4 regions of the Streptomyces sp. NPDC048606 genome follow, and region 2 is predicted to be linked to each of the others. Evidence: riboswitches for the same ligand, from Rfam matches in the RefSeq annotation. Region 2 holds a riboswitch; each other region holds the start of a gene.
What was found. Region 2 has a riboswitch for cobalamin ahead of AB0D01_RS16985 (ABC transporter substrate-binding protein). Riboswitches for the same ligand answer to the same signal wherever they lie in the genome.
Positions count from the first base shown of each region.

Region 1 (3,122 bases), on a different contig from region 2:
CCGGCGGCGGCCAGCCGTTCGGTGAACCGGGCGGTGTCCGGGGCGTGTTCGGCGGGGAGTTCGGCGACGCGCCAGGCGCGGGTGCCGGCGGCCTCGGCGGCGTCCAGGAAGTACAGGGCGGCGAGCAGGGCCGCCCGGGGCGCGTCCGCCGCGGCCACCTTGACCGCGTCGGCGGCGGCGCCGAGGCGCACCAGCGCGCGGGGGGCGTGCGTCGCGTCCTCGGCGCCCGCCGCCCGGCCGAGCACCGTCACGTCGGGGTCCAGGGCGGCGACGTCACCGCGCCCGTCGTCGAGGGCGAACAGGAACCGGCCGGACAGGGCGGCGGCCCGGCTGCTCGCGCACAGCAGCCGGTCGAGTTCCCGCACCCACGGCGCCACGTCGGGGCGGCCGTCGTCGAAGAGCCCGGACAGCGGGGTGGCGACGATGTTGCGGACCCGCTCGTGGCTCGGGGCGGGCAGCAGCCCGGCCCCGTCGAGGACCTCGGCGAGCCCGGCGCCGCAGCCGTCGGGCAGGCCGCGCAGTTGGACGTTGCCGCGCGAGGTGAGTTCCAGCCGGCCGTCGCCGAAGCGGTCGGCGGCGAGGGCGAGGGCGAGGGCCTGCGCGGTGGTGAGCAGCCCGCCGGGGATCCGGACGCGCGCCAGGTGCCCGTCGTCCGCCGCGTGCAGGCGCAGTGCGCCGGGGCATGCGTCACCGCGGTCCCGTATGACGGGTTCGTCCCGCGGTGCGGCGGAGGGGGGCTGGGGCATGGCCGCGAGCATACCCACGAATCCGGCGCCCCGACCTGTGGCCGTCGCCACCCGGCCCCGCGCCCCCCGACACCCACCACCACCCCACCCACCGGCCCGAACCCCGCTCCCGCACCCCGCGCCGCGTCCCGACCGCCCGGGCCCGGACCGCGCCGCGCCCCCGGCCGCCACCGCGCCCACAGCTCCCCCGGCCCCGGCACGGCCCCGCTCCCGCCCCGCGCCGAGCGAAGCCCCGGTCCCGTGTCCGCCCCGACCCGGACCCCGCACCCGGCACGTGCCCGCCCCCTGACCCCGCCGCACCCCCGGCCGGCGCCCCACCGCGCCCCACGGGCGCCCGCCCCGAGCGGAACCCCGCTCCCGCCCCGCGCCGAGCAGGACCCCCGGACCCGCGCCCGCCCGGGCCCGAACCGCGCCGCGCCGCCGGCCGCCACCGCGCCCTCGGGGCCCCCGGCCCCACCCCGTTCCCGCCCCCGCGGCCGGCCGTCCCACCGCGCGGTTCGGCCCCGCCCATCGGCCCGGATCCCGCCGGGACCCTTCCGGCGCCGCCTCCACCGGGCCCCGCGGGCAGCCGCAGGCAGCCTCGGCACCGGCCTGCGGGGCGTTTGCGCCGCGTTCCGGCGGGCAGGGCCTTCGCGGCGGGACCGTCGTGGATCCGCCTCCCGACCCCCACTGCCGACCAGGGGCCCGGCCCCCTAAGATGACCTTCCGACGGGCCGCTCGGCCCGTCATCGCCGAGGACGGCGACATGGGAGGAAGCCCGGTGAGATTCCGGCGCGGTCCCGCCACTGTGAATCCCGCGGAACGCTCCGCGGGGTGAGTCAGGAACTCCCGCTGTCCTCACTGCCCGGGGCGCGGAAACCCCGAGGAAGGCCTGCCGCCGCATGATCCTGCTGCTGTCGACGTCCGACACCGATCTGCTCAGCGCCCGCGCCGCGGACGGCCCCGTCCCGTACCGGTTCGCGAACCCCTCCCGGCTCCCCCTCGACGACCTGCCCGGTCTGCTCGACGGGGTCGAGCTGGTCGTCGTACGCCTCCTCGGCGGGCTGCGCGCCTGGCAGGAGGGGCTCGACCTGCTGCTGGCCGCCGACCAGACCCGTCCCGTCGTGGTCCTCACCGGCGAACAGGCCCCGGACGCCCAGCTGATGGAGGCCTCCACGGTCCCGATCGGCATCGCCGCCGAGGCGCACGCCTACCTCGCGCACGGCGGCCCCGCCAACCTCGACCAGCTGGCGCGCTTCCTCTTCGACACCGTGCTCCTGACCGGCCACGGCTTCGAGCCCCCGGCGGCCTCCCCCACCTGGGGTCCGCTGGAGCGCACCGCGCCGGCCGACGCCGCGGGCCCCGAGGTCGCGGTGCTCTACTACCGCGCCCACCAGATGAGCGGCAACACCGCCTTCGTGCACGCCCTGTGCGACGCGATCGAGGCGAAGGGCGGCCGGCCCGTCCCGCTCTACGTCTCCTCCCTGCGCACCCCCGAGCCGGAGCTGCTGCGCGCCCTGGAGTCCGTCGACGCCGTCGTCACCACGGTCCTCGCGGCCGGCGGCACCCGCCCCGCGACCGCCTCGGCGGGCGGGGACGACGAGTCCTGGGACGCGGGCGCGCTCGCCGGCCTCGGCGTGCCGATCCTCCAGGCGCTGTGCCTGACGGGTTCGCGCGGCACCTGGGAGGAGAACGACGAGGGCCTGTCCCCGCTCGACGCCGCCACCCAGGTCGCCGTCCCGGAGTTCGACGGCCGCCTGATCACCGTCCCGTTCTCCTTCAAGGAGATCGACGAGGACGGCCTCCCCTCCTACGTCGCCGACGCCGAGCGCGCCTCCCGCGTCGCGGGCATCGCCGTGCGCCACGCCCGCCTGCGCCACATCGAGCGCCGCGACAAGCGGCTCGCGCTGGTCCTGTCCGCGTACCCGACGAAGCACTCGCGCATCGGCAACGCGGTGGGTCTGGACACCCCGGCCAGCGCCGTGGAGCTGCTGCGCACCCTGATCGCCGGCGGCTACGACTTCGGTCCCGTCGAGGAGATCCCCGGGCTGGTGTCGGGCGACGGCGACGACCTGATCCGCGCCCTGATCGAGGCGGGCGGCCACGACCAGGACTGGCTGACCGAGGAGCAGCTCGCCCGCAACCCCGTCCGCATCCCGGCCGCCGACTACAAGCGGTGGTTCGCGGAGCTGCCGGCCGAGCTGCGGGGCAGCGTCGAGGAGCACTGGGGCGAGGCCCCGGGCAACATGTTCGTGGACCGCAGCGCGAACCCCGAGGGCGACATCGTCCTGGCCGCGCTGCGCCGCGGGAACCTGCTGATCCTGATCCAGCCCCCGCGCGGCTTCGGCGAGAACCCGATCGCGATCTACCACGACCCGGACCTGCCGCCGTCGCACC
Region 1 covers NZ_JBEZIB010000001.1:460,324-463,445, reverse strand. The annotation lists gene AB0D01_RS01860 (cobalamin biosynthesis protein CobG) at 1-746, opposite strand, end outside; cobalamin riboswitch at 1,438-1,595, shown strand; gene cobN (cobaltochelatase subunit CobN) at 1,628-3,122, shown strand, end outside.
Region 1: it holds a riboswitch for cobalamin, as region 2 does, so the genes downstream of both, cobN (cobaltochelatase subunit CobN) here and AB0D01_RS16985 (ABC transporter substrate-binding protein) in region 2, are expected to answer to the same signal.

Region 2 (3,122 bases):
TCCAGGTCTGCTCGGCCAGCGCCGGGTGGACCCGGTGCAGCAGGATGGACCAGACCTGGTCGGCGGGCACGGTGATCGAGCCGACCGCGATACCGGCCGTCGCCGCGGCGATCACGAGAAACCCCAGGACCACGAGCACGATGCCGTACGGAGCCCCACGCCGCCGCAGGCCCGGATCGCCGGCCGAAGCCGACGCCTCGACCGCGCCGGACGCCCCGGTCCGCGCCTGCCGGAGATCGGTCACCGGAAGCGGTCCGGGTGGATCTGGCGGGCCAGGGACTCCACGGCCGACGGCACCCGCACGCCGAGCACGGTGGACGACAGGGGAAGCACCGCGAACCGCTTGTTCCTGATCGCCGGTACGTCCTTCAGCGCCGGGTTGGCCAGCAGGAACCGCTTCTTCTCCTCGACCGGCTGGTCGCCGTACTCGTAGATGACGATGACTTCGGGCGCGCGTTCGGCGACCTGCTCGAACGACACGTCACCGAAGGCCTTGTCCACATCGGCGAACAGGTTCACCCCGCCGGCCCGCTTGATCATCTCGTTGCCGATGCCCTTGCCGCCCGCGGTGAAGGCGGTCTTGTCCCCGCTGTCGTAGACGAACAGCTTGACCGGCTCCACTCCGGTGAGCTTGGCCTCGACGGCGTCCAGGGTGCCGTGGAGCTTCTTCACCTGCGCCTCGGCCCGGTCCTGCACGCCGAAGATCTTCGCGACGCCGCGGACCTCTTCGTCCATCGCGGCCATCGTGACGGGGCCGGTGGGGCACTCCTCGACGTTCAGACGGGTGTTGACGCCGGCCTTGGCCAGGTTCTCGCGACCGCGTCCTTCCTTCTCGTCGAAGGTCGTGGCGAACCCGCCGTAGACGAAGTCCGGTTCCGCCTCCAGCAGCACCTCGGCGGACGGGTACTCCTTGGACAGGACCTTGATCCTTCCGTAGGCGGCCCGGTAGTCGGGCAGGATCGCGTCGTCCAGATAGCCGGTGCCCACCATCGACTTCTCGAGACCGAGCGCGAGCATGACCTCGGTCGCGTGCTGGTTCAGCGACACCGCCCGTTGCGGAGGCCTCTGGTAGGTGGTCGTCACGCCGCAGTTGGACACCGTGACCGGAAACCCCGCGGCCGCCGATCCCCCGGAGGCCGGTCTGTTCGGCGTGGGGCTCCCACAACCGGCGACCGGCACCGCCAGGCTCAGAGCCAGCAGCAACGACAGCCGACGCTTCGTCCTCATCCAGTGCTTCCTCTCACCGCAGTTGATCGGACGGCCAACGCACGTCATGGAGTCGGGTGGAGCGGATGCCTCGTGGTGGGCATGGAGGGATACCGGCCACCACGCCCTGCAAGCTCTCAGCAACTGCGGGGGTTGTGCAACAGCGCGGAGAGACCGGCAGGGGCGCACGGATGCACGGCAGGTTGTGAGTCGGATCGAGAAGTCGCGGGCCGAAAGAGAGCCGCCGGCACGGCCCTGCCGTAGGTCAGGTGATCGGCGCACCCGCATCGCCCGGTGTCATCGGCTGATCGACATCCGGGGCAAAGGGCCACGCCCAGCTGCGAGACAGAACAGCAGTGAAGCCGGAGGTGGCGGTCGCCGGGCGGACCAGGAGCGAGCACATGGGAAACCTTTGCGGGCGGGCGAGGTCCGGGCGCGCCCGAACCTCCCGACCCGCGCGCCGCGGCGCGAAGGCGGGATGACCCCGGGCTCCACGCCGCAGACCGTGACGGAGGGAAGCGAAATACGACCGGGCGGCGGGCATTCCGACTCACGACACCCTGGCGGGCGGCGCACACGGTTGCAGGTCAGCGCCGGAATCCCACCGGCTTCCCCCGCATCACACGGCATGGCGACAGCACCCGGCCTCGACCGGGTAGCCGCATCGTACGACCCAAACCCGGCCGGACGAAAGCGCGTTCGGGAAGTTTTCCGCTCATGAGGGACCCACCGTGCCGGATCACCATTTCGGCCGATCCCATCCAAACCAGAGACCGTCCTGACGGCGACCGCGCCGGGGGCCGCCCCTGTGACCTGACAGATTACGGAGTCGGTACGCACCGGCGACCAGAAGTCCGTCGGGCGAGAGTGACCATGCGCTCGACCCGGGTCCTTGTGCTTCCCACCGGGCATCCGCAGGAAATGGGAACCCTTCCCTCCTCTCCTGCGGCGAGGGGCGCGGGCCGGCCCGCGGGCCGAATCTCACGCTGCGTCGCCGTGGAGTCCTGTTAGGGTCCATGATCACCGACCTGACCAGTCGGTACCGCTCTGCCGGGAGCAGGCTGACCACCCTCCCGTGACGAGAGCACGACCCACGCCTCGTTCCCCGGAACGAGGCGTCACACCACGACCACGGGGGCTTTCTCCGCACGCCACGCGTGCGTTCCGCATTCCACTTTTCCGGTTCCGCGCGGGCCGGATCTTCCACACACCCGGCATCGCGCGTACCGGCGGTGCCGTCGTTCACCGTTCCGTCATGCCCGGCCATCCACCGGAACCGTCATGCCGCGTCGAGGGCCGTCCTTGGCATGCCGACGTGTCTCACGAAGACCTTCCACGCCCTGTTCCACCGGCCTCCCGCCCGGGGCCGGAGCACGCCCATTCCCTACGAATGCGAGCCATCGAACCATGAGAAGAACCACGATCTCCGGCGCCCGCGGCGGCGTCGTCCCCCGCCTCGTCATCGGCACCACCGCCGTCGCCACGGTCCTCGCGCTCGGTGTTCAGACGTCCGTGGTCGCGGCGCCGGCGCCCGAGGAACGACAGGCGGCGTTCGCCACGGCCGTGGGCACCACCGAGGCCCAACGCGTCGACGCGGCGGCCGTCGTCGGACTCGACCCGACGCCCGACGTACTGCTCCTGAGCGACTACGACTTCGTCCACGCGCTGTGGCGGAAGGCCGGCGAGGCCGGTGAGCGACGGGAGTCCGTTCGCACCGCGGCCGAGCGGGCCATGGTCGGGGCGGTCGCCGCCGACCTGGTCACGTTCGTCGTCACCGGCATCCACGAGGCCAACCGGCAGGACCAGCAGCGCGAACGCGACAAGGCGGAGGCCGAGCGGGTGGCACGGCTGGCCCGCCAACAGGTGCTCACCGTCATCGGCATCACCCCCACCCCGGAGCTGCTGGCGCTCAGCGA
Region 2 covers NZ_JBEZIB010000013.1:157,335-160,456, reverse strand. The annotation lists gene AB0D01_RS16990 (iron ABC transporter permease) at 1-169, opposite strand, end outside; gene AB0D01_RS16985 (ABC transporter substrate-binding protein) at 241-1,227, opposite strand; cobalamin riboswitch at 1,724-1,861, opposite strand; gene AB0D01_RS16980 (AbfB domain-containing protein) at 2,614-3,122, shown strand, end outside.

Region 3 (3,122 bases), on a different contig from region 2:
AGCCGCACCAGCAGCTTGCTCGTGCCGACGCTGCCCGCGGCGAAGAAGACGCGGTCGGCGGTGACGGTCTTGGTGGTGACGACGCCGCCGGAGGTGTTCAACTGCTCGATGACGACCGTGTAGCCGCCACCGCCCGAGGGGGAGACGGTGGTGACCCGGTGCAGGGGGGAGACGGTGACCTTGCCGGTCGCGCGGGCGGCGGCCAGGTAGGTCTTCTGCAGCGACTTCTTGCCGGCGTTGTTGCCGTAGAGGATCTCGCCGTCGACCGCGGACTTGGGGACGGTCCCGGCGACCTCCTGCTTCATGTAGTCCCAGTCGTACACGTCGGGTACGAAGACGAAGGGGAAGCCGGAGCGTTGGGCGTGCTTGCGGCCGACGCGGGCGAACTGGTAACAGTCCACCGTGTCGAACCAGTTCGGGTCGATGAGGCCCACCCCGAGCGCGGCGTTGGCGCGCGGGTAGTAGGTGTCGTACATCTCGTCGGCGTCGACCGTCGGGAGGATGGCGGAGAAGTTCTGCCGCTTGGGCGTGACGGCCATGCCGCCGTTGACGAGCGAGCCGCCGCCGACCCCGCGGCCCTGGTAGACGATGATCCCTCCCATCTCCTCGGCGTCCAGGATGCCGGTGTACTTCGGCACGTCCTTGTCGATGGGGAACCCGAGGAAATTGCTGAGCGGGGCCTTGGTGCGGGTGCGCAACCAGTACGAGCGGTAGTCGGGTTTGGTGGTGTTGGCGAAGATCTTGCCGTCGTTGCCCGGGGTGTCCCAGGCCATGCCCATCTCGATCAGGTGGACGTCGACACCGGCCTGGGCGAGCCGCAGCGCGGCGACCGAGCCGCCGTAGCCGCTCCCGATGATCAACACCGGGACCCGGACGCCGGAGCCGATGGGCGAGTCCGCGGCGGCGCCGCTGGTGCGCGCCTGGGCGGGGGTGGCGTTGACCGACAGCGCCATGGCCCCAAGAATGGAACCAGTTCCAGCTATGAATCCACGTCGGGAAACACCCTTGGATACCTTGCTGTGCAGGCTTTTGTCACTCATGTGACCTTCCTCACTCTCGGCGGAGTGAGAACAAGTTCTACTGTCGATTGCCTGGTAAGTCACTACACGCGGCGCGGTAACTTGTGGCTGGTTCCGCCTCCTGGTTCACCCGGTGCCGAACCACCGCGACCGGCTCCCTCGCCGCGCGGGCGATCCGAATTCCCTCGCGTCCACCCCCGAATCGAGTGGATCTTCGGGCCGCGACGTGTCATCGTTGGTCCCACCGAAGGGGTGTAGCTCAGCTGGTCAGAGCAACGGTCTCCAAAACCGTAGGCCGCAGGTTCGAATCCCGCCGCCCCTGCCCTCGTGAACCGCGCGTTCACGCCGAACGCCCGGGTGAGAGGACCCCTCTCACCCGGGCGTTCGCGTTGCTGCGGCGTGGGAACGAGAATCAGCAGAGGCAGAACTCGTTGCCCTCGATGTCCTGCATCGTGATGCACGACTCGTTGACGCCATCAGCGCGCTGCGTCAGCACGTGATTCGCGCCGAGCGCCATCAGCCGTGCGCATTCGGCCTCTAGCGTGGCCAGGCGCTCGTCACCCACGAGCCCTGTGCCGACCCGCACGTCAAGGTGCACCCGGTTCTTGACGACCTTGCCTTCGGGAACCCGCTGGAAGAGCAGGCGCGGACCCACACCCGAGGGGTCGGCGCACGCGAAGTAGATCTCGTCCTCGGGCGGCAGCGAGCGGTGGTGCTCCTCCCACGTGGCGAAGCCCGCCGGGACCGCCGGTACGACGTACCCCAGGACCTCACACCAGAAGGCGGCGAGGCGCGCGGGCTCCGCGCAGTCGAAGGTCACTTGGAAGTGCTTGATCGTTGACATCGGCGCACGATAACAGGGGTCCTGCCCATCTCCCCTGGGCGGGTGGATCCACACGTCGCCGGGAGGACGGCCCCCGCGAGCGGCAGCCGCCGGCGCGGGCCTTCCGGCGTACCGGGGCGCGTGCGCGCATCGGTGTAAGGGGTGCGGGTGGGGGGCGGGGGTGATCGGGAGGTCTGGCAGACTGGTCGCGTTGTCCCAGGCTGCGCAGGTCAGGAAGCCGGTGTGAATCCGGTGCGGTCCCGCCACTGTGACCGAGCCCCCTCCGGGGTTCGGGAGTCAGACACTGCCGCGCCGCCTCCACTTCGACCGGGGACGAGGATCCCCCGGAGAGGCTCCGCCATGTCGCGTTCCCGCGCCGCCCTGCGCGCGTTCCTGCCGCTCGCTCTGCTCATACCGCTCGCCGCGTGCTCCGGCTCGTCCGGGAAGTCCGACCCGACGGCCGGTGAGGCCCCGAAGGCCGCGCCCGGGTTCCCGTACACCGTCACCAACTGCGGGGTGAGCACCACCTACCAGGCCCCGCCCCAGCGTGCGGTGACCATGAACCAGCACGCCACCGAGATCATGCTGGCCCTCGGGCTGCAGGACCGGATGGCCGGTACCGCCTACCTCGACGACTCGGTCCTGCCCGCCTACCGGCCGGCCTACGACAAGATCAAGGTGCTGGCACGGGAGTACCCCTCGAAGGAGGTGCTCCTCGGCGCCAACCCGGACTTCGTGTACGGCGGTTACGCCAGCGCCTTCGACAAGGGGCAGGGCCGCGACCGCGAGGGCCTCGCGAAGTCGGGCGTCAACACCCGCCTCAGCGTGGAGTACTGCACCCAGGGCCCGGTGGGCGTCGGCCAACTGAAGACCGAGATCGGCGAGGTCGCGCGCACCTTCGGCGTACCCGAGCGCGGCGACGCGCTGATCGCGGACGAGCAGCGCCGCATCGACGCCGTCACCGCACGCGTGAAGGACCGCACCCGGCCGTCCGTCTTCGTCTACGACTCGGGCGAGGGCTCCGCCTTCACCTCCGGCGGCAACGGCATCGGCAACGAGATCATCTCCCTGGCGGGCGGCACGAACGTCTTCGCCGACCTGAACGACACCTTCGGCGACGTCCCGTGGGAGAAGGTCATCGAGCGGGCGCCCCAGGTCGTGCTGATCTACGACTACGGCGGTACCACCGTCGAGGAGAAGAAGCGCCGCCTGCTGAACGACCCGGCGCTCGCCTCCGTCCCCGCCGTCCGCGACCGGAAGTTCGTCGTCCTGCCGCTGTC
Region 3 covers NZ_JBEZIB010000028.1:26,752-29,873, reverse strand. The annotation lists gene AB0D01_RS27140 (GMC oxidoreductase) at 1-1,040, opposite strand, end outside; tRNA gene AB0D01_RS27135 (tRNA-Trp) at 1,268-1,341, shown strand; gene AB0D01_RS27130 (VOC family protein) at 1,432-1,863, opposite strand; cobalamin riboswitch at 2,035-2,169, shown strand; gene AB0D01_RS27125 (ABC transporter substrate-binding protein) at 2,203-3,122, shown strand, end outside.
Region 3: it holds a riboswitch for cobalamin, as region 2 does, so the genes downstream of both, AB0D01_RS27125 (ABC transporter substrate-binding protein) here and AB0D01_RS16985 (ABC transporter substrate-binding protein) in region 2, are expected to answer to the same signal.

Region 4 (3,122 bases), on a different contig from region 2:
CCGGCCTCGACGGGGGCGGCGGCCGGGTCAAGGAACCGGTCGCGTGAGCGGGGTGCGCGGGGCACTGGCGAAGGCCCGGTTCTTCGTTCGGGAGTTCTCGGGCGAGGCTGCCTACGACCGCTACGTCGCCCACGCCCGCGCACACGACCCCGAGGCCGAGGTCATGACCCGTCGGGCCTTCGAACGGGCCCGCACCGACGCCCGCGAGGCGGACCCCCGCGAGGGCTTCCGCTGCTGCTGAGCGGCCGTCCGCACACGCCGTACGGACGGTACGCGCACGGCCCCGAAGGGCCGCCACAGGGCCCCGCCGCCCCCACCCGGGGCGGCGGGGCCCCGCCGCGCGAACGCCACGCCGCACGACCCCCCGCACCGTCTCCGGGGCCGCCTCAGAGGCCGTGTCCCGGGCCGCTCCCCGCCGTCCAGGCCCCCGCGACCGGCCGCCCCTGACGCACACTCGACGGCATGGACATCGTGATCAGAACGGCCGAGCCCGCCGACTACGCGGAGCTCGGCGACATCACCGCAAGGGCCTACCTCGACGACGGCCTCCTGGACGGCAACACCGACGACTCCTACGAGCGGGCGCTGCGCGACGTCGCCGGCCGGGCCGCCGACGCCGAGGTGCTCGTGGCCACCCTGGACGGCGTCCTGCTCGGCGGGGTGACCTTCGCCCCGCCCGGCAGCCGCATGGCCGACATCGCCGGGCCCGACGAGGCCGAGTTCCGGATGCTGACCGTGGCCCGCGCCGGACGCGGCCGGGGCGCCGGCGAGGCCCTCGTGCGGGCCTGTATCGGGCGCGCCCGCGCCCTCGACGGCGTCACCCGACTGGTGCTCTCCACCCAGGCCCAGAGCCCCGCCGCGCACCGGATCTACGAGCGGCTGGGCTTCGTACGGACCCCCGAACGGGACTGGGCCCCGGTCCCCACCGTGCCCCTGCTCACCTACGCCCTGGAGCTGTACGCCCCCGAGCAGTAGCCGCGCCGACACAACATGTGGGGGCTACAGCATCGGGGCGCCCCCACATGTATGCTCATGGCTGCTGTCGCCGCAGGGGAATCCGGTGCGAATCCGGAACTGTCCCGCAACGGTATGACGTATGCCATTTCGGTGTACTCGCGAGTCCGAGGACCTGCCGACAGCGCGCCCGGCTCGACCGATCCGGGTGCCGACCACGTCCGGGCCTCGCGGTTGGGCCGGTGGACGCCATGCGGTGTGTCGCGATCCGTCGCGCCCGCGTGCGCCCGCTCGCGCCCCGCCCCGCCGATGACCGGGCCGAGCGAGGGAGAGCTCCCCCCGTGACCATCGCGCCTGCCGCACCGCGCGCCGAGTCCGACCAGCCCGCAGCCGCAACCGAGGGCGGGGGCCCCGGTGCCGCGCTGCTGCGCACCCTCACCGAGCTGACGGCCGACCTTCCCGACACCGACCCGGGCCGGGTCGCCGCCGCCGCCCTGCGCGGGCGCAGCTCCGTCGCGGACGAGGCCGAGCTGCGGGGGCTCGCCACGGAGGCCGCGGCCGGCCTCATCTCGGAGGACCCGGCGTACTCCCGCCTCGCCGCCCGCCTGCTGACGCTGGCCGTGGCCGACGAGGCCGCGAGCCAGGGCTCCGTCTCCTTCGCCGAATCCGTCGCCGTCGGCCACCGCGAGGGCCTGATCGCCGACCGCACCGCCGAGTTCGTCGCCGCGCACGCGGCCCGGCTGAACTCCCTCGTCGAGCACGCCCTCGCCGAGGGCGCGGACGACCGCTTCGGCTTCTTCGGCCTGCGCACCCTGCACAGCCGCTACCTGCTGCGCCACCCCATCACCCGTCAGGTGATCGAGACCCCGCAGTTCTTCATGCTGCGCGTGGCCTGTGGTCTCGCCGAGAACGACACGGTCCAGGCCGTCGAGGAAGTGGCCTCGCTCTACCGGCTGATGAGCCGCCTCGACTACCTGCCGTCCTCCCCGACGCTGTTCAACTCCGGCACCCGCCACCCGCAGATGTCCTCCTGCTACCTGCTGGACTCCCCGCTGGACGAGCTGGACTCGATCTACGACCGCTACCACCAGGTCGCCCGCCTCTCCAAGCACGCCGGCGGCATCGGTCTGTCGTACTCGCGCATCCGGGCCCGCGGCTCCCTGATCCGCGGCACGAACGGCCACTCGAACGGCATCGTCCCGTTCCTGAAGACCCTCGACGCCTCCGTCGCGGCCGTGAACCAGGGCGGTCGCCGCAAGGGCGCGGCCGCCGTCTACCTGGAGACCTGGCACGCGGACATCGAGGAGTTCCTGGAGCTCCGCGACAACACGGGTGAGGACCAGCGCCGCACCCACAACCTGAACCTCGCCCACTGGGTGCCGGACGAGTTCATGCGCCGCGTGAACGCCGACGCCGACTGGTCGCTGTTCTCCCCCTCCGACGTCCCCGAGCTGGTCGACCTGTGGGGCGACGAGTTCGACGCCGCCTACCGCAAGGCCGAGGCGGACGGGCTGGCCCGCAAGACCATGCCCGCCCGCGACCTGTACGGCCGGATGATGCGCACCCTCGCGCAGACCGGTCAGGGCTGGATGACCTTCAAGGACGCCTCCAACCGCACGGCGAACCAGACCGCCGAGCCGGGCACCGTCGTGCACTCCTCGAACCTCTGCACCGAGATCATCGAGGTCACCAACGACGGCGAGACCGCCGTCTGCAACCTCGGTTCCGTCAACCTCGGCGCCTTCGTGCTCACCGAGACCGGTGAGATCGACTGGGAGCGGCTGGACGAGACCGTCCGCACGGCCGTCACCTTCCTCGACCGCGTCGTGGACATCAACTTCTACCCGACCGAGCAGGCCGGCCGCTCCAACTCGCGCTGGCGTCCGGTGGGCCTGGGCGCGATGGGTCTCCAGGACGTCTTCTTCAAGCTGAAGATGCCCTTCGACTCCCCCGAGGCCAAGGCCCTGTCGAGTCGGCTGGCCGAGCGCATCATGCTCGCCGCCTACGAGGCCTCCTGCGACCTCGCCGAGCGCAGCGGCCCGCTCCCGGCCTGGGAGCAGACCCGCACCGCCCGCGGCGTCCTGCACCCGGACCACTACGACGTCGAGCTGAACTGGCCCGAGCGCTGGGACGCCCTGCGCGCCCGCGTGGCGAAGAGCGGCATGCGC
Region 4 covers NZ_JBEZIB010000002.1:194,062-197,183, reverse strand. The annotation lists gene AB0D01_RS02990 (carbon starvation CstA family protein) at 1-47, shown strand, start outside; gene AB0D01_RS02985 (YbdD/YjiX family protein) at 44-241, shown strand; gene AB0D01_RS02980 (GNAT family N-acetyltransferase) at 463-975, shown strand; cobalamin riboswitch at 1,017-1,152, shown strand; gene AB0D01_RS02975 (ribonucleoside-diphosphate reductase subunit alpha) at 1,296-3,122, shown strand, end outside.
Region 4: it holds a riboswitch for cobalamin, as region 2 does, so the genes downstream of both, AB0D01_RS02975 (ribonucleoside-diphosphate reductase subunit alpha) here and AB0D01_RS16985 (ABC transporter substrate-binding protein) in region 2, are expected to answer to the same signal.